DNA from 2 places in the Kluyvera georgiana genome. Region 2 is predicted to be linked to the other one. Evidence: predicted binding sites of a transcription regulator. Region 2 holds the regulator's gene; the other holds the start of a gene.
What was found. The regulator CRP, encoded in region 2, controls carbon source genes, mostly activating them, when cyclic AMP is high. The targets are predictions, from matches to a motif close to ATGTGANNNNNNTCACAT.
Positions count from the first base shown of each region.

Region 1: the regulator CRP is predicted to act here: its motif matches at 7,836-7,853, upstream of rhaS (HTH-type transcriptional activator RhaS).

Region 1 covers NZ_CP158865.1:4,870,966-4,887,128, reverse strand. Annotated here, with positions in the region: gene ABTW00_RS23085 (DUF1471 domain-containing protein) at 30-242, shown strand; gene ABTW00_RS23080 (DNA-binding protein) at 398-568, shown strand; gene ABTW00_RS23075 (carbohydrate porin) at 925-2,319, shown strand; gene rhaM (L-rhamnose mutarotase) at 2,359-2,673, opposite strand; gene fucO (lactaldehyde reductase) at 2,670-3,818, opposite strand; gene rhaD (rhamnulose-1-phosphate aldolase) at 4,008-4,838, opposite strand; gene rhaA (L-rhamnose isomerase) at 4,954-6,213, opposite strand; gene rhaB (rhamnulokinase) at 6,210-7,679, opposite strand; gene rhaS (HTH-type transcriptional activator RhaS) at 7,983-8,819, shown strand; gene rhaR (HTH-type transcriptional activator RhaR) at 8,892-9,740, shown strand; gene ABTW00_RS23035 (PTS fructose transporter subunit IIB) at 10,353-10,667, shown strand; gene ABTW00_RS23030 (PTS fructose transporter subunit IIC) at 10,660-11,775, shown strand; gene ABTW00_RS23025 (glycoside hydrolase family 38 C-terminal domain-containing protein) at 11,871-14,462, shown strand; gene ptsP (phosphoenolpyruvate--protein phosphotransferase) at 14,467-16,163, shown strand, end outside.
Region 2 covers NZ_CP158865.1:425,697-441,859, forward strand. Annotated here, with positions in the region: gene ABTW00_RS01965 (YccS/YhfK family putative transporter) at 1-1,393, opposite strand, end outside; gene crp (cAMP-activated global transcriptional regulator CRP) at 1,448-2,080, opposite strand; gene ABTW00_RS01975 (OsmC family protein) at 2,385-2,789, shown strand; gene ABTW00_RS01980 (phosphoribulokinase) at 2,851-3,714, opposite strand; gene ABTW00_RS01985 (YheU family protein) at 3,780-3,998, opposite strand; gene ABTW00_RS01990 (hydrolase) at 3,995-5,017, opposite strand; gene mdcA (malonate decarboxylase subunit alpha) at 5,268-6,923, shown strand; gene ABTW00_RS02000 (triphosphoribosyl-dephospho-CoA synthase) at 6,923-7,783, shown strand; gene mdcC (malonate decarboxylase acyl carrier protein) at 7,801-8,100, shown strand; gene ABTW00_RS02010 (biotin-independent malonate decarboxylase subunit beta) at 8,093-8,926, shown strand; gene mdcE (biotin-independent malonate decarboxylase subunit gamma) at 8,926-9,726, shown strand; gene ABTW00_RS02020 (AEC family transporter) at 9,850-10,809, shown strand; gene ABTW00_RS02025 (malonate decarboxylase holo-ACP synthase) at 10,813-11,433, shown strand; gene mdcH (malonate decarboxylase subunit epsilon) at 11,430-12,326, shown strand; gene ABTW00_RS02035 (LysR family transcriptional regulator) at 12,417-13,349, opposite strand; gene ABTW00_RS02040 (ABC transporter ATP-binding protein) at 13,366-15,273, opposite strand; gene kefG (glutathione-regulated potassium-efflux system ancillary protein KefG) at 15,446-15,997, shown strand; gene kefB (glutathione-regulated potassium-efflux system protein KefB) at 15,997-16,163, shown strand, end outside.

The DNA of each region.
Region 1 (16,163 bases), 530 kb from region 2:
CCAAACAACTAAATTAAAGGGTTTATATCATGAAAAGCATCAAAACTTTTGTCGCAGTTATGACTCTGGCCGCTTCTTTCGGTTCTTTCGCTGCGCAAACAGTGACCGCAACTGCCTCTACTATTGACGGTGCAGAAGCGAAAATTGCCGCTCAGGCTGAACAGGCAGGCGCCAGCTCTTACAAAATTACTCAGGCTTACGCCGGTAACCGCGTGCATATGACCGCTGAACTGACCAAATAAGCCATTAGCTAGTGTCGAAAGAGCGCCCTCGGGGCGCTTTTTTCGTTTATACCCGGCAGACGCAGCAATGCGCTAGTGTTGGCTATTCCTTTTGCGCGTCTGCTTGAGTCGCAGGCGAATAAAACGCAGGTCATTCGTCGGTCGAAGGCTCCAGGGTGATTGCCGGGCAGGCCAACGACCAGGCAACGTTGCTTGCGACCTGTCTGCCGGGCGTGCCGGAAGAACTCAATGCCGGGGATGACATCTGCTACCCTGCCGATGACGAACATCTGTTTAAAGTGCTGGAACCGAACACAATGGCGATTCTGCTGGCAGAGCAAAACTGAGTGTACAGGGATGTAGATATATAGAATTTTGCATCTATCTTTAATAATCATATTATCTAAATAATATTTAATTTTTATTTGTTTTTCATTTTTATTGGTTGGTTGTTATAAATACTATCCGATATTCATCTTTTATTCTCTTTCAGTGTTATCTCGCTCACGATCTTTTAAAGAACCTTATTTACGCACTAAAGTTTATTAGCTAGTGTTTTTGCATCTATTAAGAAATATATCTTTCTATAAAGGTTAATGTCCTTTATGGAGTAGATGATAAAAAATTCATCGCCGTTATACAAGTGCGCATGAAATCTCTCCTGGGATTTCTGGGATGTTCTTTATTTCAAGGAAAGTGAATAATGAAGAAGTCGACATTAGCTATCGCTATTGGATTATTATTAGTGGCCAATACCGGTTTCGCTAAAACAACGAAGATGACGTTGGAACAGCGACTGGAACAGTTAGAAACTCGTCTGGAAGCAGCAGAAAGTCGTGCCGAGCAGGCTGAACAAAAAGTTCAGGCCCTGCAGGTGCAGCAGGCGGCTGAGATTAAACAAATTAAGGCGGCACAGGGCAACACGCCTGTGAACGGAGAGGCTTCAGCCGAAGAAACGAAGAAAAACGCCTCTACGCCTAACCTTGTGTTATCCGGTTATGGCGATCTGAAAATCTACGGCGACGTGGAATTCAATATGGATGCCGAAAGTAATCATGGCTTACTGGCCATGACAAACTCAACCTATGATGGTGACCCGACGAATGAAAAATGGGACGTGAACGGTCGTATTCTTCTGGGTTTTGATGGTATGCGTAAATTGGATAACGGCTATTTCGCAGGGTTCTCGGCACAACCTTTGGGTGATCTTTCCGGTTCAGTGAATATCGATGACTCGGTCTTCTTCTTTGGTAAGGAAAACGACTGGAAAATTAAAGTTGGCCGTTTCGAAGCCTACGATATGTTCCCGCTTAATCAGGATACCTTCGTTGAACATTCAGGGAATACTGCCAACGATCTTTATGACGATGGTAGCGGTTATATCTATATGATGAAAGAAGGCCGTGGCCGTTCTGATTCGGGCGGCAATTTCCTGATGAGCAAACAAATTGATAACTGGTATTTCGAATTAAACACCCTGCTGGAAGATGGTACGTCATTGTATAACGATGGCGATTATCACGGGCGTGAGATGGAACAGCAGAAAAATGTGGCTTATCTGCGCCCGGTTGTGGCCTGGTCCCCGACGGATGAACTCACCATTTCTGCTGCGATGGAAAGTAACGTTGTTAATAACGCTTACGGCTACACCAATAGTAAAGGTGAATTTGTCGATCAGTCAGACCGTACCGGCTACGGCTTGACCATGACATGGAATGGGCTGAAAAACGATCCGGATGATGGCATCGTGGTTAACGTCAATACAGCCTATCTTGATGCGAACAACGAAAAAGACTTCACTGCGGCGGCTAACGTACTGTGGAAGCGTTTTGAACTGGGCTATATCTATGCACATAACAAGATTGATGACTATGCGGGTGTTGTGTGTGACAACGATTGCTGGATTGACGATGAAGGGACTTATGACATTCATACCTTCCATGCTTCCTACCAGTTTGCCAACGTCATGGATATGCAGAATTTTAATATCTATCTCGGTACCTATTACTCTATCCTGAACAGCGATGGTGATGGTCACAACGGTGATGGATCTGACGATCGCTATGGTGCGCGCGTTCGTTTTAAATATTACTTCTAAAAAACAAAGGCCTCTGGAAGCAGAGGCCTTTTTCGTGGGTTAATCCAGGTAAAACACTTCCTTTAGCTCTGCACTTACCGGGCTGTTGTCCTGATTTGACGGCATCACGTCGGTCATGTATTTCCACCAGCGCTGGCACACGTCGGTATTGGCCACCGCATTCCAGCGCTCTTCAGACTCAATTTCGACGGTAGCAAACAGCAGATTGCGCGCTTGATCGAGATAAATCGCGTAGTGGTGCGCTCCGTGGGATTTCAGTACGGTTTCCAGCTCCGGCCAGATGGGATTGTGGCGGCGCTGGTACTCTTCGTGTGCGTTGGCGTTAACCTGCATCACAAAGGCTTTACGGATCATAATGCCTCCAGGTACAGCTCGCGGACTTCATCGCGGCTGGCGGTACGCGGGTTACAGGGTGCGCAAGGGTCAGCCAGCGCTTTATCCAGCCATCCTTCGATGTCTTCTTTGGTCACGCCCAGTTTACTGAAACCTTCAGGAATGCCAACGCGCGCGCTCAGCTGACGAATAGCGTTGATTGCCTCCATGCTGGCGGCTTCGTCGCTCATATTGCGGGTATCGACGCCCATCGCCTGCGCGACGCGGGCAAAACGCGCCACCGCGTTCGGGCGGTTAAAGTTTTCGATGATCGGCAGCAGGATAGCGTTACACACGCCGTGAGGGAGGTTGTGGGTTGCGCCCGGCTGATGCGCCAGCGCATGCACCAGGCCCAGACCGGCGCTGTTGAACGCCATTCCCGCCAGATACTGGCCAAAGGCCATCTGCTCGCGGGCTTCCAGATTGTGGCCGTCGTCGACGGCTTTCGGGAGCCATAGGGTAATCAGGCGGATCGCTTCCAGCGCGTTGGCGTCGGTCAGCGGATGTGCGCCAATGGAAACATACGCTTCGACCGCGTGGGTCAGCGCGTCCATACCGGTTGCTGCGGTGACTGAGGCAGGAATATCAAGCATCACGCTGGCATCGTCCACGGCGATGTCCGGAATGATATTCGAATCGATGATGACTTCTTTCACCTGGCGGTCGGTGTCGATGATGACCGCGTTGCTGGTCATCTCGGCGGCGGTGCCGGCAGTGGTATTGATCGCCACCAGATGTACACCCGCGTTCAGCACTTTACCCACGCCAGAGTAGGCGGTGGATGGGCCTGGGTTGGCGGTCAGGATCTTAATCGCTTTCGCGGTGTCGATTGGGCTGCCGCCGCCGAAGGCGATGATGTAATCACAGCCTTCGGCCTGGTATGTGGCATAACCTTTTTGCACCAGCGCTTCGGTCGGGTTGGGGAAAACCTCATCGAACAGGTGGTAAGACATTTTATGCGCATCCAGCGCGGTAAACAGGCTGTCCAGCAGACCCAGCTTCACCAGCTGACCGTCGGTGACGATCAGCGCCTTGCCCCACTGTTTCCCGGCAACCAGGTTAACCATATCGGCAATGGCACCCGCGCCGTGCAGGCTGATTTTTGGCAGTGCTAACATAAAACTCATGGTGTTCTCCTTGATACCTAACTTGTGAAATCCTGTGTTCCCTCGGCTGGTTTGCGGTGATGGTCAGGGAGGGAGAATGGGTAAGAGTTGCGCCTCAAGCGGGCTAAGAACTCATCCCATTAGCTCAGCGTTGAGATAATGGGATGCATTCTGAAGCCTGACCTCAATGGCTGAGGTCAGGCGATATGCTTATTTATACAGATTTAATGCGCTGGCCATCGGCGTCACGCCAAAGCGCTGGCCGAGAGCAATCAGTTCTTGCTGCGTGATGGTTTGCTTCATGCCGCCCATTGAGTACACCTTAACCAGCACTTCTGCGGATTTTTCGGCGGTATCAATCAGACCAAAGGTTTCGTCGAGCGTTGGGCCGCTGCCGAAGACGCCGTGGAACGGCCACAGCACCAGAGAATGCTGACGCATTTCAACGGCGGTCGCCTGACCAATTTCATCGGTACCTGGCACCATCCACGGCAGAATGCCGACGCCGTCCGGGAAGACCACCAGACACTCGGTGCTGCCTTCCCACAGTTTGCGGGTGATCAGCGCGCTATCGTTTTCCAGCACGTAGGTCAGGGCGATCAGGTTGGTCGCGTGGCAGTGCATGATGACGCGGTCTTTGCCGTCGGTCAGTTTGATACGTTCGCAGTGCGACAGGAAATGCGCGGGCAGCTCGGAGGTAGGCACCGCTTCGTGAGTCAGCCCCCATAAAATGTGATAGCCCGCGCCATCGCTATCCACCTTCACGACGCCGAGGTTAGCGGACGGGTCGAGCTGCACATTACGGAAGAATTTACCGGAACCGGTGACGATAAACGGCGTGTTCGCCAGCATTGGCATCGGTTGGCTCAGGGCGATATAGCGCGGTTCGGCGTGGAAATCGGCGGTGAATGGTGCGATATCCGCTTCGTCGAGGCGCAGCGTCAGGTTGCCGCCGTTGCGCTCGTCCCAGCCTTTTAACCAGGCGTCAGAGGTGGCTTTGATCATGCCCTGGACGAACCAGGAGTCGGTAATGGTCTGCATAGTCTTGTTGTCCTGTGTACTTTGATGCCCGATGGCGCTGCGCTTATCGGGTCTACAATGGCTGTTGTTTCGTAGGCCGGATAAGGCAAAGCCGCCATCCGGCTATTGCACTCGATTATTTGCGCTTGTTCAGAATCTCTTTCTCATAGCCGCGCACGCTCTCCAGCCACTGACTTCCTGCCGGGGTATCGTTACGCTGGCAGTACATTTCCCACACCGCCTGCCACGGCAGGCACTTCTGCTCTTCCAGCAGCGCCAGACGCGCGGTGTAGTCGCCGGATGCTTCCAGTTGACGCAGCTGTTCGGTTGGCTCCAGCAGTGCGCGCAGCAGGGCTTTCTTCATGTTGCGGGTGCCGATAACCCATGCCGCGATACGGTTGATGGAGGCATCGAAGAAATCGAGGCCGATGTGCACACGGTCAAACAGATTGTGGCGAATGATTTCGCTCGCGATGGCCTGGGTTTCGTCATCCAGCAGCACAACATGGTCGCTATCCCAACGCACCGGGCGGCTGACGTGCAGCAATAAACGTGGCACGTACAGCATGGCGGCGGAAATTTTGTCGGAGATCACTTCCGTCGGGTGGAAGTGGCCAGCATCCAGGCACAGCGCGGTCTGGCGGCTGGTGGCGTAGCCCATATAGAACTCATTGGAGCCTACGGTGTAGCTCTCTGCGCCGATACCGAACAGTTTGCTTTCCACGGCATCAATGTGGTGCGCCGGGTCCAGTTTTTCGCCGATCACTTCATCCAGCGCGGCGGCCAGACGCTGGCGCGGTGCCAGACGGTCAACGGTGACGTCTTTCATGCCGTCCGGGATCCAGATATTCATCACCGACGGCGTGCCCAGCTGTTCACCGAAATAAGCGGAAATGCGGCGGCTGGCCTTGCAGTGGTCAATCCAGAACTGGCGGATTTTCGGATCGGCGTGGGACAGGGTAAAGCCGTCTGCACTCAACGGGTGTGAGAAACAGGACGGGTTGAAGTCGAGGCCCAGCTTGTGTTTTTTCGCCCACTCAACCCAGTTTTTGAAGTGTTCTGGCTTAATTTCGTCACGCGCGACCGGTGTATCAGACTCCAGATAGATCGCATGCAGGTTCAGGCGTTTTGGCCCCGGGATCAGGCTCAACGCCTGCTCCAGATCGGCACGCAGTTCGCTGGCGTTACGCGCTTTGCCCGGATAGTTACCGGTTGCCTGGATCCCACCCGTTAAGTTGCCCTCTGGATTTTCAAAACCCGCGACGTCATCGCCCTGCCAGCAGTGCATGGATACCGGCAGGCGATCCAGCTGGCGCAACGCCTCTTCGACGTCGATACCGACGGCGGCATAGCGCTGTTTCGCGAGTTCCCAGGCTTGGTCGAGTTGAGTGGTCATGCGCAAAGCTCCTTTGTCTGTCGTTGTTGCTGAAACTGCGCAACGTAGCGGGCAATTTCATGGTCAGGATGAGGGGTGAAGGTGGTGAGACCGTAGTTATGGGTCACGACCTTGCGGAAATCATCGACGTTGGAAAGTTCGTCCAGCGTCATCAGTTGAATGCCGATATTGCCGAGGGTAGAGGCCTCAATCGGGCCTGCCACCACGGTGATGCCGCAGGCATCGGCGCACAGTTGGTTCAGCAGATGGTTCTGGCAGCCGCCGCCCACGATGTGCAGTTGGCTAAATGGCTTGCCGCGCAGCTGCACCAGCTCGTTAAGCACGTCGGCGTACAGCAGCGCGAGGCTGTCAAAAATGCAGCGTGCCAGCTCGGCGGTGTTGGCCGGCACCGGCTGTGCCGTTTCGCGGCAGGCAGCCTGAATTTCGGCGCTCATGTTGTGGGGGTTAATAAAGCGATCGTCGTTGGGGTTGATCAGCCAGCGGCAGGCGGGCAGCTTCGCGGTGTCAGCGATGAGCGTTGGCAGGTCGCCCACGTTCTGCTCTTTCAGCATGCGCTGTAACAGCCACAAACCCATAATGTTTTTCAGCACCCGATAGCGGCCTTCGGCACCGCCCTCGTTGGTAATATTTGCGCGCTGCGCTTGCTCGCTGGTGTAAGGTGTCTTGCTCTCAAAGCCCATTAGCGACCAGGTGCCGGAAGAGAGGTAGGCGGCATCGTCACTCGCCAGCGGCGACGCAATCACCGCGCTGGCGGTGTCATGGCTGGCGACGGCAACGACCGGAATATCGTTACCCTGCGGGCAAACCCAATGACCAATCACGTTACCCGGATGCGTCGGCGTGCCGAACCAGGAGGCCGGCGCGCCGCTCCAGTTGAGCAGGTCTTCGTCCCAGCTATCGCTGTGAATATTCACCAGCTGCGTGGTTGTAGCGTTGGTGTACTCCCAGTTCATCTTGCCGGTCAGACGGTAGCTGAAATAGTCCGGGATCAGCAGCGCGTGCGCCGCCTGAGCGACCAGCTCCGGCTGTTGTTCAACCAGCGCGCGCAGCTGATATAGCGTATTGAACGGCAGGAACTGAATGCCGCTGCGGCGGTAAATATTACTTTGACCTAACTGTTCCATCGCCATGGCCATCACGCCGTCGGTGCGGCTGTCGCGATAGGCGACCGGCAGACCGACGCGTTGACCGTTTTTATCCAGCAGCACGTAGTCAACGCCCCAGGTGTCGATACCGATGCTGTCGATACGGATGCCTTCATCGCACACTTTGTTAAGGCCGGCGCGGATTTCCGCTTCCAGGCTGTCGATATCCCAGGTATCAAAACCCTCCTGCTGATGCAGGCTGTTAGTGAAACGGTGGATTTCGCGCAGTGAAAGCAAACGCGACCGGGCATCGTAGCGCGCCAGCATTACGCGTCCGCTTGAAGCGCCTAAATCGACGGCCACACAATGGCGAAAAGTCATGGCAAAAGTCCTTCTGAGAGTCATTACCGCTCAGTCTAAAAAAAGGACATCGTCACTACCTTCTCGTTACTGACAGACGCCATTGGCCGCTGGCAAGAAAGCAAAGATGAACGTGAGAGAGTTCACAAATTCCCGCGATAATGCGGCTTTCAGGGGGTGTGATACTGACCGCATTTCCCGAACTTTCCGGCTGTTTCTTGAAAAAAAGACCGGGTTTGCGCGCTTTGCTGTCAAAACGTCAAGGTGAGATCCCTCAGTGAAGATTACTATCCTGATAACATTTCTCATTTGGTGGGCGTTGTTATGACCGTATTACACAGCGTGGATTTCTTCTCTTCCGGTAAGTTGCCTGTTGCGATCGAACCTCGGCTTCCTCAGGCGGCTTTTCCTGAGCATCATCATGATTTTAATGAGATTGTTATCGTTGAACACGGTACGGGTATTCATGTCTTCAATGGTCAGCCGCATACGATTTGTGGTGGCACCGTTTGCTTCGTGCGCGACGTCGATCGTCATCTGTATGAACATACCGATAATCTCTGTCTGACCAATGTGTTATATCGCGCTCCGGATGCTTTCCAGTTCTTGTCAGGTCTTAACAAACTACTGCCGCAGGAACAGGATGGCCACTATCCTTCCCACTGGCGGGTTAACCAGAGTACGTTACAGCAGGTGCGGGCGATTGTGGGTCAGATGGAAGAAGCCAAAGACAGTACCGATATGATGTCGCTGGCCAACCGCGAAATCCTCTTTATGCAGCTGCTGGTTTTGCTGCGTAAAGGCAGTCAGGTGCAGGGCGCTATTGATAACGATGCCCGCCTGAACCAACTAATGGCGTGGCTGGAAGATCACTTTGCCGAGGACGTATGCTGGGAAGCGTTGGCCGAGCAATTCTCGCTATCGCTGCGCACGCTGCACCGCCAGTTGAAGCACTGCACCGGCCTGACGCCGCAGCGTTATCTGAACCGCCTGCGGCTGATTAAAGCGCGGCATCTGCTGCGTCACAGCGATGAAAGCGTGACCGATATTGCTTACCACTGCGGGTTTGGTGACAGCAACCACTTCTCTACGCTGTTCCGTCGTGAGTTTAACTGGTCGCCGCGCGATATCCGCCAGGGCCGGGATACGGTGCTTCAGTAACGCGAAGGCAATCACCGTTTTTTACCGTAAAACGGCTAATAATAGTAAGTTGTTAGTCGTTGAGGTATCAGCGTGTCAGGCCAGTTAATCCTTCGAAAAGACGAGTTTTTCGCCAGTTCCGCACAGGCCGTTGCGGTGGCGGATCGTTATCCGCAGAACGTTTTTGCTGAGCATACCCACGAATTTTGCGAGCTGGTGCTGGTCTGGCGCGGCAACGGCCTGCATATCCTCAATGACCGTCCCTACCGTATTACCCGCGGCGATTTGTTCTATATTCGCGCCGAAGATAAACACTCCTACGCTTCCGTTAATGATTTGGTTTTGCAGAATATTATCTACTGCCCCGAACGCCTGAAGCTCAATCTCGACTGGGTAAGCCATATTCCCGGCTTACACGGTTCGCCCTGGGTACCACACTGGCGCATTGGCAGTACCGGAATGACACAGGCGCGGCAGATTATGACCCAGCTGGAGCACGAGAGCCGCAAAGAAGACGCGCTGGCAAACCAGATGTCTGAACTGCTGTTTGCCCAACTGGTGGTGTGTCTGAAGCGCTACCGTTATGCCACCGACAACCTTGCGGCAACGCAAAGTGAAGCGCTGCTGGATAAACTGCTTACCGCGCTGGCGGGCAGCCTGAACCGGCCTTTCGTATTAGATTCCTTCTGCACACAACAGGGATGCAGCGAGCGTGCGCTACGCCAACAGTTCCGTACCCAGACCGGCATGACCGTAAACCATTACCTGCGTCAGCTGCGCATTTGCCACGCGCAATATCTGTTGCAGCACACAGAGCTACTGATTGGTGAAGTGGCGATGCGCTGTGGGTTTGAAGACAGCAACTATTTTTCGGTCGTGTTCAACCGCGAGATTGGTATGACGCCGGGGCAGTGGCGTCAGCGCAGCAGGATTGCAGCCTAATACATAATATCTATTTATATATTTAAAATATCTTGATACTTATTGTTAGGCAGGAATAAATAAAAGTCAGCGCTCTGTGCAATAAATCACAGTTGTTCTTTTGTTTTTGTTTTACTCTCTATCAATCTATTCACGGGGGTGCTTTATCAATGATGACCAACTCATTCATTATTAAGAGCATAGTTTTAATTTTGCTATCAATCGATCGCAAAATTAAAACTATGCTTGATGAAATATGTTGGTTTAATTCTGTTAACGCCCTTGCGGAAAACGAGGAAATTGAACAGGAATGCATGGATACGCAAATGGCGGAGAGCTGGTCCTCTCTATGGGACTGCGCGGGTGAAGCGCTTTGCGTGAGCGTTCGCCAACGCTGCCATCGACTAGCCCGCTTCAGTCTACGCTTTCCTCAGGTGTTACTGTGTCGTCGCAAACGCGATGAACTGGCGTTTAGTTTCCGTAATTCCAGCCTCCATCAGCTGTTAATCTGCCGCCACACAAGCGGGGCGGACGCTGAGCATCATATTTTTCAACATGTTAGTCCTACACAAAGCACAATGCGCTTTTTAGCCATTGTGCTTTTTTTATTGCCAGAATCTAAGGGGAATCATTATGTACATTGTTTGCGTTGCTGCTTGTCCAACCGGCGTGGCTCATACCTATATGGCCGCTGAGTCTCTTGAAATGACAGGGAAAAATCGTGGACATGAAGTGAAGGTTGAAACGCAGGGTAGCCTTGGCGCGGAAAACGAGATTATGCCGGACGATTTGGCGCGTGCTGATGCGGTGATCATTGCCGCAGATGTTGCGATTAGCGGCAAGGAACGATTCGACGGGATGGTTAAACTTGAGTGTAGCGTTTCCGATCCGATCAAATATGGTGATGCGGTATTTGAGGCCGTAGAGCAGGAGGTGGCAAATGGCTAAGTTTCAGGGGGGAGGTAAGCCGTCAGCAGGTATTGAGGTGAAAAATGCCATTATGACCGGCGTATCATGGATGCTGCCGTTCGTGATTGCGGGTGCGGTGCTGATGGGGATCGCCCGTATAGGCGCTTCCATCTATGGTATTGATAATATATGGGATGCCAGCTACGAACACGCCGGTATGGTGGTACAGCTGCTGCATAAGTTTGACGGCTTCGGCGGTCTGGCATTATCGCTGATGCTGCCGGTGGTGGCGGGCTATATCAGCTTTGCGTTGGCCAACAAGCCGGGCCTGGCGCCGGGCATGGTGGGTGGTCTGCTGGCAAGTAATTTGGGTACCGGGTTCCTGGGCGCTCTGGCCGCAGGTTTCGTGGCCGGGTACATCGTGCGGGCGCTCAACCGCTATATCAAATTACCGAAGTCGCTGGCGTCCGCTGGCCCGATCTTTATTCTGCCTGTGGGCGGTACGCTGTTAACCTGCGTCATCATGGCCTTTGTGATTGGCACGCCGCTGGCGGCGTTGAATCACGGTATGGAAAGCTGGCTGTTGTCGATGTCCGGGACCAACAAAGTTGTGCTGGCAGCGGTGATTGGCGGGATGGTGGGGTTCGACCTCGGTGGGCCGGTCAATAAGGCGGCGGTCACAACGGCCATGGCGCTGCTGGCGTCAGGTATCTACGACCCGAACACGGCGGCACAGGTGGCGATTATCGTTCCGCCGATTGGGCTGGGGGTGGCAACGCTGCTGTGGTCATCACGCTTCCCGGAATCACTGCGTGAGGCGGGTAAGGCCTCTACGCTCATGGGGTTGATCGGCGTATCTGAAGGGGCCATCCCGTTCGCCTTATCCAATCCGCGCATTATCGTGGTTAACGTGGTGGGGTCTGCGGTGGGTGCCGCCATGGCCGTTGGCCTGGGTGCCGTGAACCATGCCCCGATTTCCGGGTTTTACGGGTGGCTGGCGGTCGAAAAATGGCCGGTTTATGTGCTGTCGATTGTCTGCGGTTCCGCGATTATCGCCTGCGGATCGCTGCTGATTTTCCGCGGCCAGGCGGCAACGCCAGAGGTAAAAAAAGACGTAACGGCACCGAAATTTAAAGCCAGCCGTTAAACGCGCCATCGGCGCATCTGAATTAATTTCCCCTGCGCTCAGCGCGGATAAATATCCGTGCCGGATACGCACGCCTGTAAACAGGAATAAAGAGAATGAAAACGGTTCATTTAATTCAGCACACGCACTGGGATCGTGAGTGGTATTTTACGGAGAATGATTCTCAGGTTCTTCTTTATTATTTCATGGCGGATCTTCTTAATCGTCTGGAAACGGATGAATCATTAGGTCCATTTATGCTTGATGGGCAAACGGTGGTACTGGAAGATTATTTCCAGTTTGCGCCAGAGAACCGTGAGCGCGTACGAACGCTGGTGAAAAGCGGGAGGCTGCTGATTGGCCCCTGGTACACGCAGACCGACTTTCTGGTGGTTGGCGCCGAATCGATTACCCGTAACCTGCTGCTCGGCCAGGCCGACTGTGATGCGCTTGGCCCACGAATGGCGGTGGGCTATGTGCCAGACTCTTTTGGCCAGAGTGCGCAGTTGCCGATGTTTCTCAAGCAGTTTGCGATCGACAGCGCGGTGGTCTGGCGCGGCTGGAGCGAATATGACACGCCGGTGACGGAGTTTCGCTGGCGCAGCCTGGATGGCAGCGAGGTGACGGCGGCAGTATTGCCACAAGGCTATGGCTGCGCCAAATGGTTACCGACGGAACCACAGCAGGCGTGGCCGCGTCTATCGGCCATCCTGGAAAAGCAGGCGTCATTTAGCGGCAGTTCACAGCTATTGCTACCCAACGGTAACGATCAATCGCCATTTGAATATGGCGTTCCCGCGATGCTGGAACGCCTCAACGCGCAGCAAGACCAGTACCATTTTGTGCGTAGCGACTTCAGCCGCTACTTTGCCGCACTGGCGCAGACGCCGCTCGCTACCTTTGAAGGCGAACTGTTGAGCCCGAAATATATGCGTGTCCATCGCGGTATTTTTTCTACCCGTATGGATATTAAACAGGCCAACGCCCGCCTGGAGAACGTCGTCAGTCGCCAGTTGGAGCCGCTGCTCAGCGTCGTCTGGCGGCTGGGTCTGCCCTATCCGCAGAAGGTGGTTGAAAATATCTGGCGCGAAGCGATGAAGTCGCATGCGCACGACAGCATTGGCGGCTGCAATGCCGACCGTGTGAATGCGATGGTTAAAGCCCGCGTGCTCTCCGGTCAGGAAAAAGCGAACCAGCTCTTTGAGCTCAATATGCAGATGCTGGCGCAGGGGATCTCGGCCCAGCAACAGGGTAAAAAAATCATTATCTTCAATGCGCTGCCCTCGGCCCGCGATGGGCTGACGGCGCTTACGTTGTACCTGCCTGGGTCGGTGTTCCGTATTGTCGATGAACACGGTGTTCCTTGCCGCTGGCAGATTGTGCGCGAAACGTCGCAGGATATGTCGGTGATTGTGCAGGAGCTTTCAAACAGTGCCGAACCCGTTTTCTACCGTAAATGCGAGATCTTGCTGGAGACCGTCGCACTCCCCGCTTGTGGTTACCTCACGTTGTACCTCCAGGAAGATGAACCCGCGGGCTTTGACGAGCCCGACGTGGCGGAAGCTGCGCTAGAAAACGCCTGGCTTCGGCTGACGCTGGAGGGGGAAAAGGTCGTGCTGGTGGACAAGCGCAGCGGCAAGCGTTGGGAGGATCTGATTCAACTGGTGGATGGCGGCGATGCTGGCGACACCTATAACTATTCACCGCCGGAAGACGACTGGCGCGTGACCGGTGCGGGTGCGCTGCAAAGCGTCGATTGGCAGCGCGGCGCGTTGGCCGATACCTTGACGCTAAGCTGGTCCATTGCCGCGCCGCGTAACCTCACCGACAGACAACAGCGGCGTCTTAATACGCGACTGGACGTCAGTATGGTGATCACGTTGGCGCATCAGCGGCCGGTGCTCGATGTGCAGGTTAGCGTCAATAACACGCTGCAGGATCATCGCCTGCAGGTCGAAATTCCAACCGATGTATTTACCGATTGCCATTTTGCCGATCAGCCCTTTGGCTTGATTCGCCGTCCCAACCGCCCTGCTGCGCTGGACGTCTGGCAGCAGGAACAGTGGGGTGAAGCGCCCGCCTCGTTATGGCCAATGCAAAGTCTGGTGATGATGCACGATGGCGGGCAGGGGATGAGCGTTGTGACGGACGGGCTGCGTGAATATGAGATCCCGGAAGGGCGGCCATCGGTCATGGCGATTACCCTGCTGCGCAGCGTCGGCTGGCTGGGGCGCGCCGGGATGCCATGGCGGCCTGGGCGAGCGTCCGGCATGGCGCTACCGTCTCCGGATTCACAGATTCCCGGCGAATTCACCGTCCGCTTTGCGCTTATTCCTTTGTGTGAGGGAGAGACTCAGGACTTCTGGCGCGACGTGGAAGCCTGGCGCACGCCGCCGGTGGGTTGGCTCGACTCCGGCTGGGCCCGTTTTAAAACCAACCCGCACTCTCTTTCCTTCCCTGCACGCTACAGCCTGCTGAGTTGGGAGACGTCGCTACATTTCAGCACCCTGAAAAAAGCAGAACGCGGAGAGGCGTTGATTTTGCGCGGCTGGAACCCCGGCTCTCAAGTCTTACCTTGTACTGCGCCAACGGTGGAGGCCACGCTAAATGAAGTCATGCTTGATGAGCGGACTGAAGCGCAGCCCCAGCAAATCGTTCCGCAGTGTGCTCCTGTCTCGTGGCGTATTACGCCCGCAGTAAGAGGATAAAGTTGTGTTGAAGATTCATTTTACCTGCCCGTTGCCAAACGGGCTGCATGCTCGCCCAGCCAGCGCGCTGGAGCAGCGTGTTAACGCTTTCGGTGCTCACGTACTGATTGTGAATTTACGCAATGAACGCCAGGCCGATGCGCGCAGCGTGCTGGCAATGATTGGTACTGACATTTTGTACCAGGATCCCTGCGAACTGGTGATTACCGGTGACGATGAGGCGGCGGCGTTTCAGGCATTACAGCAGTTCATCACGCAAGAGTTCGCCAGCTGCGACGAGTCTATGCCCCCGTCGCAAAACGAAATCGACACGCCGTTACCGGTTTTTCTGGCACAGACAACGGCGGAAACTCTGCGGGGTAGTGGCGTTAGCGGCGGACTGGCGCTTGGCGTGGCTATGTATTCGGGAACGCCGGATCTCTATCAGCTTGCTGAACGGGAGGTTGCAACGACGTCTGAGGTGCAACGTGATGCGCTGCAGGCCGCGCTACAGCAGGTACGTATGCAACTTCGCGATGCGTTCCATCATGCGCAGGGCGAAGCCGCGACGGTGCTGCAGGCGCACATTAACCTGCTGGAGGATGACCTTTTTGAAAGCGCGCTGTTAAACGAACGTCCGGCGCGTAATGCGCTTGCGGCGTTAGCGCAGGCGTTGGATGAACTGAGTGCGCCGCTACGGGAGAGCCGCAGCAGCTATCTTCAACAACGTGTGTTGGACATCCAGGATTTAGGCTTGCGTTTGGCCACACATCTTTGTGAGCAGCCGCTGATGCCTGAGACGGTACTGCGGCAGGACACCATCGTGATAAGCCCAACCCCAATCACGCCGGGTCAATTCCTGGCGCTGCGCGGCCCGCATCTGAAAGGCGTGGTGATGGGGGCGGGTGGGGAAACGTCGCACACGGTGATCCTCGCGCGTTCGTTCGGTATTCCGCTGTTGAGCGTTGAACCGGCAGAAATTACCCGCATTCGCAGCAACGAATCGCTGATGCTGGATACGCGCTACGGCGTGGCGGTTCTTGCCCCGGACGCGCAGGCTCTGCGTTGGTATCAATTAGAAGAGGAAAAACGCCAGCGACAGCATCTGCGTTTACAGCCGCTGATTCAGCGTCCTGGAGTGACGCAAGACGGCGAGTCGGTTGCCATACTGGCCAATATTGCGCTGGCTGCTGAAGCTGAAGCGGCGTTTGCCGCGGGCGCGGAAGGTATTGGTTTGTTCCGTACCGAAATGCTGTTTTGCGAACGCGCGGCGCCGCCGGATGAAGAAGAGCAATATCAGGCCTATCGCCACGTTCTGCAACAAGCGAAGGGACGCAAAGTGGTGATTCGCACGCTGGATATCGGCGGCGATAAGCCCTGTGATTATCTCAATATGCCGCCGGAGGAAAATCCGTTTCTCGGCTGGCGGGGGATTCGTTTATATCCCGCCTTTAACGCCGTTTTCAGCACGCAGGTGCGGGCGCTGCTGCGTGCGAGCGCCACCGGGCCGCTGCATATTATGGCGCCCATGGTGACCACGCTGGAGGAAATTAAGTGGCTGCGCGAACAGTTTCAGCAGACTGAGGCGCAGCTGCGCGCTGAAGGTATCGCTACCGGGATATGGTCGTTGGGCATCATGGCGGAAGTACCATCGGTGCTGTACCTGCTGGAGAAAGCGGCCGCTTATATCGATTTTGTCTCCATTGGCAGTAACGATCTGAC
Region 2 (16,163 bases):
TAAAGCCGACGGTTGCCCAACCATAGCTGCGACGAATAATCAGGTAGCTCACTAACGTCACTATCAGCATGCCCGTTAGCGCCCAGCCCTGCGGCGCGTGGAAGTGCAGGGCCACGGCGGCAATTACCAGCCCGGCAAGCGTGCCCGCCGCTCGGTGGAAAATTCGCACCCGGGTCGCGCCGTAACCGTTTTGCGTGACCAGCAGCACCGTCATCAGGATCCAGTACGGTTTTGGCAGGTGCAGCGCCGCGCCCATCAGGCTGGCGATGCTCAGCATCACGCTGAGACGCGCGGCGTTACGCAGGGCGGGAGAGCGCAAAGAGAGGTAGCTTTTTAACGCGGGGAACAGCGGCAGACGGCGTTCTTTGTCGGCCATCAGGTTACGCGGGTACAGCGGGCGCTGGGAGCGCAGCACGCGGGCAATGCGGCTGAAGTGCCAGGCACAGAACTGACCAACCGGGTTATCCGGGTGCTGGTCGGCAATTTTTTCCAGCGCGCCAATCTGTTTATCCATGTTGAAGCGGGTAGGGTAGCGGTGATAGAGGATATCGTCCGCCAGCACGCGCAGGCGTGCGGCTACCGTCTGGGCATTCCAGCGGATCACCGCTTCCGCATGGCTGCGTTCAACCAGCTTCTGCACCTCTTCCGGCTGGTGCAGGCTGACGGAGATATGCTCCTGCAAATCCAGCCCTACCTGGAAGGCGCGCAGCAGGCGCTTATAGTCATTGTGCTGGTTCGCCGCCAGCATGTGTAGCTGCTGGTAGCATTGGGAAATCAGGTCCACCACCTTTTGCTGGCGAGTCAGCAGCGGCGGCAGCGCGGTGTTGGGATCGGTATGCTGAGTCAGTAAGCTATATTTTGCTTCGCAGTAGTCCGCAAGCTGACGGTAAAGCAGACTGAGCGATTCTCGCAGCGGCTGCTCGCGCCACATCCAGAACCACCACCAGTTGAACAGCCCGTACCATAATGTTCCCAGCGCGTAGATCAATAACGGCTGCCAGATAGGCATATTCCCTGCCAGGCTAAGGGTAAAAATGGACGCAATCAGCGAAGCGGGCAGCAGTCGTCCGTGCAGGGCGCTGATCTCCGCCGTAACGCCAAGCAGCAGCGCCAGCCCGGTCAGAATCAGTGGCAGAGGTACATCGCGCGCCAGCAGCAGCTGAACGGCGAGGCTACATCCTGCGAACAGACAGCCGCCAATGATCAGACGCTTGAAGAAACGTTTATGTGGCGTATCAAGCCCGGCAATGTTGCAACAGGCGGGCACCAGCGAGAACAGTAGGCCCTGCTTGAGATGACCGAGAAGTAGACCAATGGCAACGGGCAGACACAGCACCAGCGTTTGCCGCAGTGCATAGTTGACTTCCGGGTGGTAAATCAGCCTGCGCCACATAGGGGGAAAACAAAAACGGCGTACTGCATGACGCAATACGCCGTTTGGGCTGGATTAGCGGGTACCGTAAACGACAATGGTTTTGCCGTGTGCGGAGATCAGATTCTGATCTTCCAGCATCTTCAGGATACGGCCCACGGTTTCACGAGAGCAGCCCACGATCTGGCCGATTTCCTGACGAGTGATTTTGATCTGCATCCCGTCCGGGTGGGTCATTGCGTCAGGTTGTTTTGCCAGGTTCAGCAGCGTCTGCGCGATACGACCGGTGACGTCGAGGAACGCCAGGTTGCCAACTTTCTCAGAGGTCACCTGCAGACGACGCGCCATTTGCGAAGAGAGACGCATCAGGATGTCCGGGTTAACCTGGATCAGCTGTCGGAATTTTTTATAAGAGATTTCAGCAACTTCACAAGCGGTTTTTGCCCGTACCCACGCGCTGCGTTCCTGGCCTTCTTCAAACAGGCCTAACTCACCGATGAAATCGCCCTGGTTGAGGTAAGAGAGGATCATCTCTTTCCCTTCTTCGTCCTTGATGAGTACTGCCACTGAGCCTTTTACGATGTAATACAGCGTCTCTGCTTTTTCACCCTGGTGAATCAGCGTGCTCTTCGATGGGTACTTATGAATATGGCAATGAGACAAGAACCATTCGAGAGTCGGGTCTGTTTGCGGTTTGCCAAGCACCATGCGCGGTTATCCTCTGTTATAAGCTCTTCCCGGCGGCAAAAGCATTGCGGCCACCGGTTGCAATAGTATCCTTCCCGTTACCTGGGAAGTCGGCTGTCGCATACTGTCGCAGCCTGTAATGTGATGTCCTCTGCATACATGCAGTACGTTTATGTATTACCGTAGCATCCTGACTGTTTTAGCATAGCTTTAGCCGTGTGTCTCCTGGTGTCTCGCTTCAGCATGACGTCGATCGCCTTCCATTGCGAGAATTGTTATGTGCGCGTAATCTGAGAAGAAAATTGCAACCTTGGAGTTAAAAATTATGCAAGCGCGTGTGAAATGGGTTGAAGGGCTGACCTTCCTGGGGGAGTCCGCTTCTGGGCACCAGATCCTGATGGACGGCAACTCTGGCGATAAAGCGCCAAGCCCGATGGAAGTGGTGCTGATGGCCGCAGGTGGCTGCAGCGCTATCGACGTGGTGTCTATCCTGCAGAAGGGGCGCAATGACGTGACCGACTGCGAAGTGAAGCTGACCTCCGAGCGTCGTGAAGAAGCGCCGCGCCTGTTCACCCACATCAATCTGCATTTTATCGTCACCGGTAAAGGGCTGAAGGATGCGGCGGTTTCCCGTGCGGTGGATCTGTCTGCGGAGAAGTACTGCTCTGTTGCGCTGATGCTTGAAAAAGCGGTGAATATCACCCACTCCTACGAAGTGATCGAAGGGTAAGTCCTTTGCGAGCAACGGCTCCCTCGTTCCTTCGGGGAGAGGGAACCGTCCTGTCAATCTGCTAGTTTCGACCTTCCATTAAACGCTGCACCAGCGGCGTCATGATCAATTCCATCGCCAGCCCCATTTTGCCGCCGGGAACGACCAGCGTGTTCATATGCGAGATGAACGAACCCTGCAGCATGGCCAGCAGCCACGGATAGTCGATGTTGTCGAGGTTGCGGAAGTGAATCACCACAAAGCTTTCGTCCAGCGACGGAATGCCCTTGGCGGCAAACGGGTTAGAGGTATCAACCGTCGGCACGCGCTGGAAGTTGATATGCGTGCGTGAGAACTGCGGCGTGATGTAGTTGATATAGTCTTCCATCGAACGCACGACCGAATCCATCACCGCTTCGCGGGAGTGTCCGCGCTCGCTGGTATCGCGGATCATCTTCTGGATCCACTCAAGGTTAACGATTGGCACAACGCCGACCAGCAGGTCGACGTGGCGTGCGACATCATGCTGTGGCGTCACGACGCCACCGTGCAGCCCTTCGTAGAACAGCACGTCGGTCGGTTCCGGCAGCGGCTGCCAGGGGGTAAACGTGCCTGGCACCTGATTCCACGGCACCGCTTCATCGTAGGTATGCAGGTATTTTCTCGACTGCCCTTTACCGTGCAGACCATAGTCGCGAAAGGTTTGTTCCAGCAGGCCAAAATCGTTGGCATCCGGGCCAAAGTAGCTGATATGGCGGCCTAAATCGCGGGCTTTACGAATGGCCATATCCATTTCCGGACGGGTATAACGGTGGAAGCTGTCGCCTTCCACTTCTGCCGAACGCAGGTTGAGCTGAGCAAAGATTTTACGGAACGCGAGGCTGGTGGTGGTGGTGCCCGCGCCGCTGGAACCGGTAACGGCAATAACCGGATGTTTGGCAGACATGCGAATAACTCCCTGAAAAGACGACAAGGGAAGCGTGGTAAACGCCTCCTGCCGTTAGAGTATAGTTAACCGCGAAATTGGTTACGGGGCATGATATTGACGGTCTCGTGAAGTTCGGACCAGACCAGCACCGCTTCGCCGGTTTGTAGCTGCTGTTTGACGTCGGCGACCTTTTGCGCAAGTGAACGCTCATATTCACCATAATCAGTGCCTTCGCGCAAGACAAAGCTTTCAATCAGGTTGTCCAGCGTCTCCGGGTCGATATCCTGCCAGGGAATAATCATGCTTTCGCTCCCAGCCAGCGCATCAGCCAGGCGGGAATGCGTTTTTCCAGCCACATTTCCGGGTGGCGTAAAGTGCCGCCGATAAAACCCACGTGCCCGCCAAATTCCGTCAACTGATACTCCACGTTCTCCGGCAGCTCTTCCTGCGCGGGGATGGAGTGGTGATCCATAAACGGATCGTCCTTCGAGTGGATGATCAGCGTCGGCTTCGTGATTTTGCTTAAGATCGGCATCGCGCTGCACTGGCGGTAATAGTCGATGGCGTCGGCAAAACCGTGGATCTTCGAGGTAATCGAATCGTCAAACTCGCGGATGCGGCGCATGCTTTTCAATTGACGCAGATCGACCGGCAAGGAGCCGGGATAGGCCTTCAGCTTGCGGGCCGCATTGCCTTTCAGCAGGTTGAGCAGATAGCGCTGATAGACGCGCGAAAAGCCTTTATCCATGTGGTAGCTACAGGCTTCCAGCATAAACGGCGCAGAGACGATCACGGCAGCATCGATGGGCACCGCATTGCCTTCTTTGGCGAGCAGACAGGCGAGCATGTTACCGCCAAGCGAGTAGCCCACAGCCGCAGTAGGGGCGTGACCATATTCGCGCGCAAGCCAGTGCAGGAACCAGGTACCGTCTTCCGTTTCGCCGGAGTGGTAGATACGGTTCAGGCGGTTGGGCTCGCCGCTACAGCCGCGGAAATGCATCACCACGCCCAGCCAGCCCTGCGCTTTCGCCGCATTGATCAGACCGTGCGCGTACGGGCTGTACAGACTGCCTTCCAGCCCGTGAAACACCACCAGACGCGGCTTATGAATGGCGGCCTGCGGATCTTCGCTCCACGCAAGATCGACAAAGTCGCCATCCGGCAGCTCAAGGCGCTGCCAGTGGGGCGTGAACTGCACCTTACGCCGAATAAGGCGCGGCAGCATCGTCTGCAGATGCCGGTTGCTGACGCCGCGCATTGGCACGAAGTCGGCGCTGCTTTGGGTGTCGATGTTGAGATCGTGGTGGGTGGTTTCAGTCATGTCTACGCGATGTTTACTCGTTAATCTGCCGCCTACTATACCGTCACTTTGCCCTCGTGTTTATGAAAATGAGGCATAGGTAGTCGTTTTTATCCCTTTGGTTTCTGATCCTCATCACAAATTGTTACTTCAATTATTACTCTCAAGCTAATGATTCTTTCCTACGCTTAATTGATGACTTTCTCACCAGGGTGCACACTCTTTCCAGTGTTAAGCAATCAAAATGATTAGCTGAATCAGGAGGTTAATAATGTTATCTGGGCAAACGCCAGCACGAGTCTGGAACACCCGCCGCACGGAAAAACAGCGCCGTCTGGCTTCCGTTCCGGTGCAGGGTAAGGTGCTGCCGACCGCAGACCTGACCGCGATGCTGGAAAAACTGATCGCGCCGGGTGACCGCGTGGTATTAGAAGGGAATAACCAGAAGCAGGCAGATTTCCTGTCCCGCATGCTGGCTGAAGTCAATCCGCAGATTGTGCACGACCTGCATATGATTATGCCAAGCGTCGGGCGCAGCGAGCATCTGGATATCTTTGAAAAAGGCATCGCCCGCAAGCTGGACTTCTCCTTCTCCGGTACCCAGAGCCTGCGTATTTCGCAACTACTGGAAGATGGCCAACTGGAAATCGGCGCCATCCATACTTACATCGAACTTTACTCCCGTCTTTACGTCGACCTGGCCCCGAACGTGGCGCTGATTGCCGGTTATAAGGCTGACCGTAAAGGCAACCTCTACACCGGGCCGAGCACCGAAGATACGCCTGCGCTGGTGGAAGCCGCCGCGTTCCACGATGGCATTGTCATCGCGCAGGTGAACGAACTGGTGGATGACGAATGCGACCTGCCGCGCGTGGATATTCCGGGCTCCTGGATTGACTACGTGGTTGTCGCCGATAAGCCGTTCTTTATCGAACCGCTGTTTACCCGTGACCCGCGCCTGATTAAACAGGAACACATCCTGATGGCGATGATGGCGATTAAAGGCATCTACGCGGAACATCAGGTACAGTCGCTGAACCACGGTATCGGCTTCAACACCGCGGCGATTGAACTGTTGCTGCCAACCTACGGTGAACAGCTCGGTCTGAAAGGCAAAATCTGTAAACACTGGACGCTGAACCCGCATCCAACGCTGATTCCGGCAATTGAGAGCGGCTGGGTAGAAAGCGTGCACTGCTTCGGCGGCGAGTTGGGGATGGAAGAGTATATCCGCGCCCGCCCAGACATCTTCTTTACCGGTTCCGACGGCTCGATGCGTTCTAACCGCGCCTTCTGCCAGTTGGCTGGCCAGTACGCGGTAGATATGTTTATCGGCTCCACCCTGCAGGTTGATGGCTACGCCAACTCCTCCACCGTGACCCGCGGCCGTCTTTCTGGCTTCGGCGGCGCGCCAAACATGGGTCACGACCCGCACGGTCGTCGTCATGCAACGCCAGCCTGGCTGAATATGATCACCGAACCAGACCCAATGCAGCGCGGTAAAAAACTGGTGGTGCAGATGGTCGAAACCTTCCAGGCGGGCGTGAAGCCAACCTTCGTCGAAAAACTGGACGCGGTTGACGTGGCGAAAGCCTCCGGCATGCCGCTGGCACCGGTAATGATCTACGGCGATGACGTAACCCACGTGCTGACCGAAGAAGGTATCGCCTACCTCTACCGCGCCAAAGATCTTGAAGAGCGCCGTGCGATGGTGGCTGCGGTAGCAGGGATCACCGATATCGGGCTGGGCGTTGACGCTAAGCGCGTTGCCGAGCTGCGTCAGAGCGGCAAGGTGGTCTATCCGGAAGATATGGGCATTCGTCGTACCGATGCCACCCGTTCGCTGCTGGCAGCCGGTAGCGTCGCTGACCTGGTGGAATGGTCCGGCGGTCTTTACAACCCACCTGCGAAATTCCGGAGCTGGTAATGAAACTTCTGCCCCAGATTCAGGTTGAAGGCGGTGCCGAGTGGCTGGCGCGAACCGCCACGCAGTGTCTGATTGACGAAGCACGATTAAGCCCGAAACCCGGTCTGGTGGACAGTCGGGGGAACGGCGCGCACCACGATCTTACGCTTTCGCTAATGGAGCGCTCCGCACATAGCCTGACCCCTACGTTTCAGGCGCTGGCGCAGCAAAGTTGGCAGCGTCCAGCGGATATTGCGCTCAGACAAACCATAGGGCGACTCGGCCGTGAGGGCGAGCAGCAGATGATGGCCGCGACCCACGGCGTGAATACCCACCGCGGCGCGATTTGGGCGCTGGGGTTGTTGGTGAGCGCCGTTGCGATGCACGGTGGTGCCGGTGGCGCGCAGCAGATAGCCGCTACCGCAGCGGAACTGGCGAAGCTGCCGGATGACGCAGCGCCGAAGGTGTTCAGCAAAGGGCTTCGCGCAACGCATCGTTATCGTGTACCGGGCGCTCGTGAAGAAGCTCAGCAGGCGTTTCCGCACGTGATGCAGCGCGCGCTGCCGCAGCTGCGTTTAAGCCGCCTGCGCGGTAGTAGCGAGACGCACGCGAGGCTGGATGCGCTGATGGCGATCATGACCTCGCTGACCGATACCTGCGTACTTTCTCGTGCCGGGCTGGAAGGGCTTGATGCCATGCAGGACGGCGCGCGCGCCGTGTTGAATGCAGGCGGCAGCGCGCACCCGGCGGGTCAGGCGGCATTAGCGGAACTGGATAGCCAGATGCTGGCGCTAAACGCCTCGCCGGGCGGCGCGGCTGACCTGCTCGCCGCCACGCTATTTCTCGATCGCGTCGAAATCACGTCGAATCGCCGTATTTAAAGCATTAAGAGGATGTTATGGAACACATTACGTTAACCGTACCGGCCAGCCGCACCTTAAGCGGTAAAGCGCTGGCAGGCGTTGTGGGCTCCGGGGATATGGAGGTGTTATTCACCGCCGACCAGGGCCAGACGTTAACCATTGATATCACCACTTCTGTCGATAACAGCACCCGCCGCTGGGAAGCGCTGTTCAACCGTCTGCAGACGGTCAGCAGCCTGCCTGCGGGCAAACTGACCATCCATGACTTCGGCGCGACGCCGGGCGTGGCGCGCATCCGTATCGAACAGGTTTTTGAAGAGGTGAGCTATGCGTGATGACCGCAGTTTTATCGAATTAAAAGCACGCCAGCGTGCGCATGCGCTGCTGGATGAAGGCAGCTACCGTGAACTGCTCGACCCATTTGAAGGCGTGATGTCGCCGTGGCTCGGCGCACAGGGCATTGTTCCACAGGCCGATGACGGCATGGTGGTGGCAAAAGGCACAATCAATGGTAAACCGGCCGTTGTTGTAGCGATTGAAGGCGCGTTCCAGGGCGGCAGCATGGGCGAAGTGTCCGGTGCCAAAATGGCAGCGGCGCTGGAGCTGGCGGCGGAAGATAACCGTAACGGCATTCCTACTCAGGCGGTACTGAGCCTGGAAACCGGCGGGGTTCGTTTACAAGAAGCGAACCTCGGTCTGGCGGCGATTGCCGATATTCATGCGGCGATTGTGGATCTGCGTCGTTACACCCCGGTGGTTGGCATTGTGGCCGGTACTGTGGGCTGCTTCGGCGGGATGTCCATCGCGGCGGCGCTGTGTAGCTATCTGATTGTGACCCGCGAAGCGCGTCTCGGCCTGAACGGCCCGCAGGTAATCGAACAGGAAGCCGGGATTGAAGAGTATGACTCCCGCGACCGTCCGTTCATCTGGAGCATGACCGGTGGTGAAGTTCGCTACGAAAGCGGGCTGGTAGAAGCACTGGTCAACGACGGTGTGAACGCGGTGAAAGCCGCCATGAACGAGGCGCTGGCGAAAGGCGTTCCGGCAAAACATCGCACCGATAATTACGACTGGTATCTCGACCGCCTGAGCCATTTTGATACCCGCAAACAGGCCGATTCAGAACAGATTAGAGCGCTCTTCGCCCGGGAGGTGAAATGATGAGTAACGTAATTAGCCGTGGCGAATTATGGCTGGAAACGCTGGCGCCAGGCGCCAAACGTATTGCAGGGCTGTGCCCGTCCGTACAGGCCGCTGATGGCGAGCTGAACGGTGAAAACGTGCGCTTTATCGCCGTCGTTCCGGATGCCCATAACCACTATCCGCGCGCCACTAAAGGTGAAGTCGGTCTGCTGGAAGGCTGGACGCTTGCGAAAGTCGTCAGCGAAACCATCGCCGCCGATGCCAACAGCGCCGTGAAGCGCCCGATCGTGGCAGTGATTGACGTCTCCAGCCAGGCCTATGGTCGTCGTGAAGAAGGCTTTGGCATTCATCAGGCGCTGGCTGGCGCGGCTGCGGCGTATGCCAATGCGCGTCTGGCAGGCCACCCGGTGATTGGTCTTATCGTCGGTAAAGCGATGTCCGGGGCATTTCTGGCGCACGGCTACCAGGCAAACCGTCTGATCGCCTTCAACGATAAAGGCGTACTGATTCACGCGATGGGCAAAGAGTCCGCGGCGCGCATTACCCTGCGTACCGTTGAGGCGCTGGAAAAACTGGCGGCAACCATTCCGCCGATGGCCTATGACATCAGCAACTACGCCACCCTGGGCCTGCTGGAAAACCTGCTGGATATCAGCAACCCGGATGCCCCATCCGCACAAGACCTGGCGCTGGTGAAAAACACCCTGCAACAGGCCATCAACGACGCTCGTCAGGACCCTACGCTGAAAAGCCGTCTGGGTGCCGACAATCGCCGCAGCTCTGCCCTCGTACGCGAACGCATGCGAGCAAGCTGGTAAGTAAAAAAGAGACCTGCCGGATGTACGGCTCCATGGGCGCTTCCCGCGCCCATGCGGGCAGCTGCATCTGAAAAAATAATAATCATCGCGCCAGTGCTAACTTTTTTTCATTACAGGTGAAATATGACTTACGTAATTGTTCATGCTCTTGCTCCGATTTTCGTCATCATGTTGCTGGGATTCTGGGCCGGGAAGGCCAAAATGGTCGACAACAAAAATGTCTCCCTGCTCAACATCTTTGTGATGGACTTTGCGTTACCCGCAGCGCTGTTTAGCGCCACGGTACAAACGCCGTGGGCCGGTATCGTGGCTCAGTCACCGCTGATTGTGGTGTTGACGCTGGCGATGTGGATTACCTATGCCGCTATCTACTTTATGGCGACCAAATTATTCAATAAATCGCCGCAGGATGCCGCCGTACTGACGCTGACCGTTGCGCTGCCAAACTATGCCGCGCTGGGTCTGCCGATTCTGGGTAGCGTGCTGGGTGAAACCTCTTCCACCTCGCTTTCCGTTGCCGTTTCCATCGCCTGCGGTTCCGTACTGATGACACCGTTCTGCCTGCTGATCCTCGAACGTGAAAAAGCGCGTGCTGAAGGCGGTAACACCGGTTCTACGCTCTCTATGCTGCCGGTACTGATGTGGCGTTCGATTAAAAAGCCAATCGTAATGGGCCCACTGTTGGGGGTTATCCTTTCCGCCATTGGTATTAAAATGCCGGAGCTGGTGCTGGCGGCGATCAAACCGCTGGGTCTGTCTGCTACTGCGGCGGCGCTGTTCCTGACCGGTGTTATCCTCTCTGCGCGTAAACTGCAAATCAATACCGTGGTGATTACTTCCACCATCGCTAAGTTGCTGATTCAACCGGCTATTGCCTGGGGTATCGTGCTGATTTTCGGCCTGCATGGTTCCGTGGCTATCACTGCCATCCTGATGATTGCATTGTCCGCGGGCTTCTTCGGCGTGGTGTTCGGTAACCGCTTTGGCGTGCAGTCTCCAGATGCAGAAGCCGTGCTGCTGTTGAGCTCTGTACTGTGTATCCTGTCGCTGCCGCTGTTTATCTCGCTGACTTCAGGAATCTAAATCATGAGCACAACATTACGTCCACACGATCTTATCTGGCTGAACGCACGCGACGCGCTCGAGGATGTCACGGAATCCTGGGTGGATACCGTCTGGCATAGCGGTCTGCCGGTGGTCGTGCGGCGTGATGTTGATGCGCAGGGGCGTATTCCCGTGGGCGTCCGCGGGATGAAGCGCGACCAGCGCGCCGCCGGTTGGGTGAAAGCGGAGGCGGTCGTTCGCGTCTGCTCGCCGGAATCGCTGGTGGACCCGCAGACGCTGCTGCGTTCGCCCTTTATCTCTCAGCCGCCGCTTCAGGTGGCTTTATTATTGGCCCAGCAGTCGTGGCCGTGGACGTGGGGCATTACCGGGAGTACCGGCTATGCGCTGGCGACCGGGATCCCGGTGATCCACGCGGCAAGCGATCTTGATCTGCTGATCCGCGCGCCTCAGCCGCTCTCCCGACAAGCGCTGGAGAAGTGGCAGCAGCAGCTGATGGGCGGGCTGTGCCGGGCGGATACCCAAGTGGATACTCCGCGCGGCGGCTTTGCCCTTAATGAATGGCTGCGTGATGGAAAAGCGCTGTTAAAAACCTCACAGGGGCCGCAACTGGTGCGCAATCCGTGGGGCAGGGAGGAGTCATGAAAATTCTGTTTACCTTCCCGGGGCAGGGGACACAGCACGAAGGTATGCTGCAAAACCTTCCGGGGGCGGAGCTCGCTCAGGCGCGTGAAGCGCTGGGCGCAGAGGTGGATACACTGGATAGCCCTGAAGCGTTGAAACATACCCGAGCCGTTCAGCTGTCTCTGCTGATTGCCGGCGTTGCATGGGCGCGTGAGCTGGAACGTCGTGGTGTCGCGCCCGATATCCTCAGTGGACTCTCCATTGGCGCGTACCCGGCGGCGGTGGTTGCCGGTGCGCTCGATTTTGCCGATGCGCTGACGCTGGTGGCGCTGCGCGGTGACTTAATGGAGCAGGCTTATCCGCACGGTTACGGCCTGACGGCGATTATGGGGCTAACGTTAAATCAGGTGGAAAGCCTGGTGGCAGACAGCGAAACCTATATTGCCAACCTGAATGCCGAAACGCAGATTGTGATTGCGGGTACCGATGAAGCGATGGCGGAAGTGGCAAAACGCGCGATGGCCAAAGGGGCCAGTAAGGCTTCTCGTCTGGCGGTGAGCGTGCCGTCGCACTGTGAACTGCTGGCCGAGCCCGCGCAAAAGCTGGTTGAAGCGTTTAGCCGCGTGACGCTTTCCCGTCCGCGCTATGCCTACCTGAGCGGCAGTACCGGGCGCGTGCTGTGGCAGCCGGAGCGTATTGCTGACGACCTGGCGATGAATATGGCACGTACGGTACGTTGGCAGGAGGCGGTTATCTCCGCTAACGAACGTGAAGCGCGGCTGGCGATTGAAATGCCACCCGGTGGCGTGCTGACCTGCCTGACGCGTCAGGCAGCGTGGGAAGGGGAGTCTATCGCCCTGGAACGCAGCGGCATGGATGTGGCCGTGCATCTGGCAAAGCGCCTTCGCGCATGATGTGATGGCCCGATGGCGCTGCGCTTATCGGGCCTACGGCTCGCACCTGATGTAGGCCGGATAAGACGCGAAGCGTCGCCATCCGGCGATTCAGGCGTTCTGGTTCAGCGTCCTGGCGTACATGCGCCCTTCGGCGGCCAGCGCTAACAGGCTTGGGTCGCGCTCGCGGTTGCGGGCAAAGACAATCGCGATAAGCTGCTGCATCTGATAGGGTTCAGCCAGTTTTTGCAGCTTCACGGTATTCTCATACATTTTCTTCATTCGCCCCGGCATTAAACAGAAACCCACCCCTGCCTGTACCAGACTGAGCATGGAGAAGATGTCGTTGACGCGGGTAACGATTTCAGGCTCAAACCCGGCGATATGAAATGCTTCCTGAAAACCGGCGTAGGTGGCAAATCCTTCCGCCAGCGAGACAAATTTCTCATTGCGATAGTGGCGCAGGTCCGCCTTCATGGTGGCGTCCAGCGTAGCTGACATCGGTGCGGCGAGGTAGATATCATCGTGGAACAGGGGCAGCACTTCGAGGCTGTTGCGGTCGATTTCGCTTTCGGAAATGGAGATGAGGATGGCGTCCAGCACGCCGTCTTCCAGCATCTTCAGCAGCGCTTCGTTGGAGCCCATGGTGAGATCCAGCTCCAGATCCGGGCGGCGCAGCTTCATGCCCATAATCAGGTGCGGTACCGTCTCCAGCGTCAGTGAGTAGAGCGTACCCACGCGCAGGCGGCCCTGACCCACGCCTGCCGTTTTGCGCGCCTCTTCCAGCCCGCGTTCCATCAATTGGGTGACTTCCTGGCAGTACTCCAGCAGCGTCCACGCCGCCGGTTGTGCAATCAGGTTGCGGCCTTTATGAACGAACAGCGGACAACGAACGTTCTCTTCCAGCGTATGCAGCGCGCGGTGAACGCTAACGCCGCTGATGTTCAGCGCCTCGGCGGTGCGGGCGATGTTACCCTTCTCCATAAAGGTCATGAAGATGGTCAGCTTGCGGAAGGTAATATCGTCGGTGATTGACAGGTTCATCGCCCGCTCCCGTGGCTTAGTCGTTTTGCATCATCTGCTCAAGCTGCTCCTGCGCCTCAAGCCATGCCATTTCACACTCTTCCAGCCCGGATTTGGCGCTAGCCTGCAATTGCAGACACTCGGTCATCTCCGCTTTTCGGCTCGGATCGTACAGGCTGCTGTCGCCGAGCTTCTCTTCTGCCTTCGCCAACTGTGCGTTGAGCTTCTCCATCTCTTTTTCCAGACGGGTAATCTCTTTACGCAGCGGCTGCGTCAGGGTGCGTAGCTCGGCTTCACGACGCTTTTGGTCTTTGCGCGACTGGGCGCTGTTGGCGTTGTTTTCCTTCGGCGCGTCGTCGCTCTGGTTTTCCTGTTTCTGCACGTCGCTCAGCCACTGTTGATAATCTTCCAGATCGCCGTCAAACGGCTCGACTTTTTTGTCGTGCACCAGATAGAGGTCGTCTGTGGTGGAGCGGATCAGGTGACGGTCGTGCGAGACTACGACCAGCGCGCCTTCGAAGTCGATTAACGCTTCGGTGAGCGCCTGACGCATGTCGAGATCCAGGTGGTTGGTCGGTTCATCGAGCAGCAGCAGGTTCGGGCGCTGCCAGACGATCAGCGCCAGCACCAGACGCGCTTTTTCGCCGCCGGAGAAGCGGGCGGTCTGTTCGGTGACTTTATCGCCCTGGAAGCCGAACCCGCCGAGATAGTCGCGCAGCTTCTGCTCCAGCTCCTGCGGCGCCATGCGCGCCAGATGCTGCAATGGGGATTCATCCGCGCGCAGGAACTCCAGCTGATGCTGGGCGAAGTAACCGAGCTTGATGCCTTTGGCGAGGCCGATTTCACCGTGCAGCGGCTCCAGTTCGCCCGCCAGCAGCTTAATCAGCGTCGACTTACCCGCACCGTTACGGCCCAGCAGGCCGATGCGCGAACCCGGCACCAGGTTCAGCTTGATAGATTCAAGGATCGTGCGATCGCCGTAGCCCGCGCTGACCTTTTCCATTTTCAGTAACGGGTTCGGCAGGCTTTCCGGCGCGCGGAAGCTGAAGTGGAACGGGTTATCCACGTGCGCCGGGGCAATGAGCTCCATACGCTCGAGCATCTTGATACGGCTTTGTGCCTGCTTGGCCTTGGTGGCCTTGGCGCGGAAACGATCGATGTAGCTTTGCAGATGCGCCACGCGCTCCTGCTGGCTTTCGTACATTGCCTGCTGTTGCGCCAGGCGGGTGGCGCGCTGCACTTCAAACGAGCTGTAGTTGCCGGTGTACTCGAACATCGTTTCCTGTTCGATATGAATAATTTTGTCCACCACCGGGTCGAGGAAATCGCGGTCGTGGGAAATCAGAATCAGCGTGCCCTGATAGCTTTTGAGCCATCGTTCCAGCCAGATAACCGCATCGAGATCGAGGTGGTTGGTGGGTTCATCGAGTAGCAGCAGGTCGGAGCGGCAGATCAGCGCCTGCGCCAGGTTGAGGCGCATACGCCAGCCGCCGGAGAAGTCGCTGACCGGGCGGTCGAGCTGTTCATTGCTGAAGCCCAGACCGTGCAGCAGGCTGGAGGCGCGAGAGCGGATAGTCCATGCATCGATCGCGTCCAGCTTGCCGTGAACGGTGGCAATGGCGTGCCCATCATCGCGTTCGTTAGCGTCGTTTAGTTGGGCTTCGAGCTGGCGGAATTCACGGTCGCCGTCAATGACATAATCCAGAGCTGGCTGGGGCAGCGCAGGGGTTTCCTGGTTTACCCACGCCAACTGCCAACTGCTGGGATAGGTAAAGTTGCCGCCATCGGCGCTTATCTCGTTTTTCAGTAGCGCGAGCAGCGTGGATTTGCCGCAGCCGTTTTTCCCCACCAGGCCGACTTTTTGCCCTGGGTTGATGGTGGCCGATGCGTTATCCAGCAGGACACGCACGCCGCGACGAATTTGTAACGAGGAGAAAACAATCATAAGGCGCCGTATGTTCTGAATATGTTAAATTGTCATTGTGGTAATGTAATGTGGTAAGCGAATCGCTAGACCGGGCCGCAATGGTAGCCCAAAACGATGACTATACACAAAATCATTCAGGTTGCGTCCCGCTACCAGAAAGAGGATGTGATTGACGCCCGGGAGGGGAATAATGACGCAGACGGCGAAAGTATTGCTGATCTATGCCCATCCGGAATCACAGGACTCGGTAGCTAACCGGGTTTTGCTTAAGCCGGCTTCGCAGTTAAGCAACGTCACGGTGCACGATCTCTACGCGCACTATCCGGACTTTTTTATTGATATCCCTCGCGAGCAGGCGCTGCTGCGCGAGCATGACGTTATCGTCTTTCAGCATCCGCTTTATACCTATAGCTGTCCTGCGCTGCTTAAAGAGTGGCTCGACCGCGTGCTAAGCCGTGGCTTTGCCAGCGGTATAGGGGGAAACCAGCTGGCGGGAAAGTACTGGCGTAGCGTGATCACCACCGGCGAGCCGGAAAGCGCCTATCGTCACGATGGCCTGAACCGCTATCCGATGAGCGATATCCTGCGCCCGTTTGAGCTGACCGCTGCCATGTGTCATATGCACTGGATGAGCCCAATTATTGTGTACTGGGCGCGACGTCAGCCGCCCGATGAACTGGCAAATCACGCCAAAGCTTATGCTGACTGGCTGGCGGCTCCGATTGTGGCAGGAGGGCGATGATGGAAGGCTCCGATTTATTACTGGCGGGGGTGCTGTTTCTCTTCGCGGCGGTGGCGGCGGTGCCGTTAGCCGCAAGGCTGGGCATCGGCGCGGTATTGGGTTACCTGCTGGCGGGGATTGCGATTGGCCCGTGGGGACTGGGCTTTATCAGCGACGTTGACGAAAT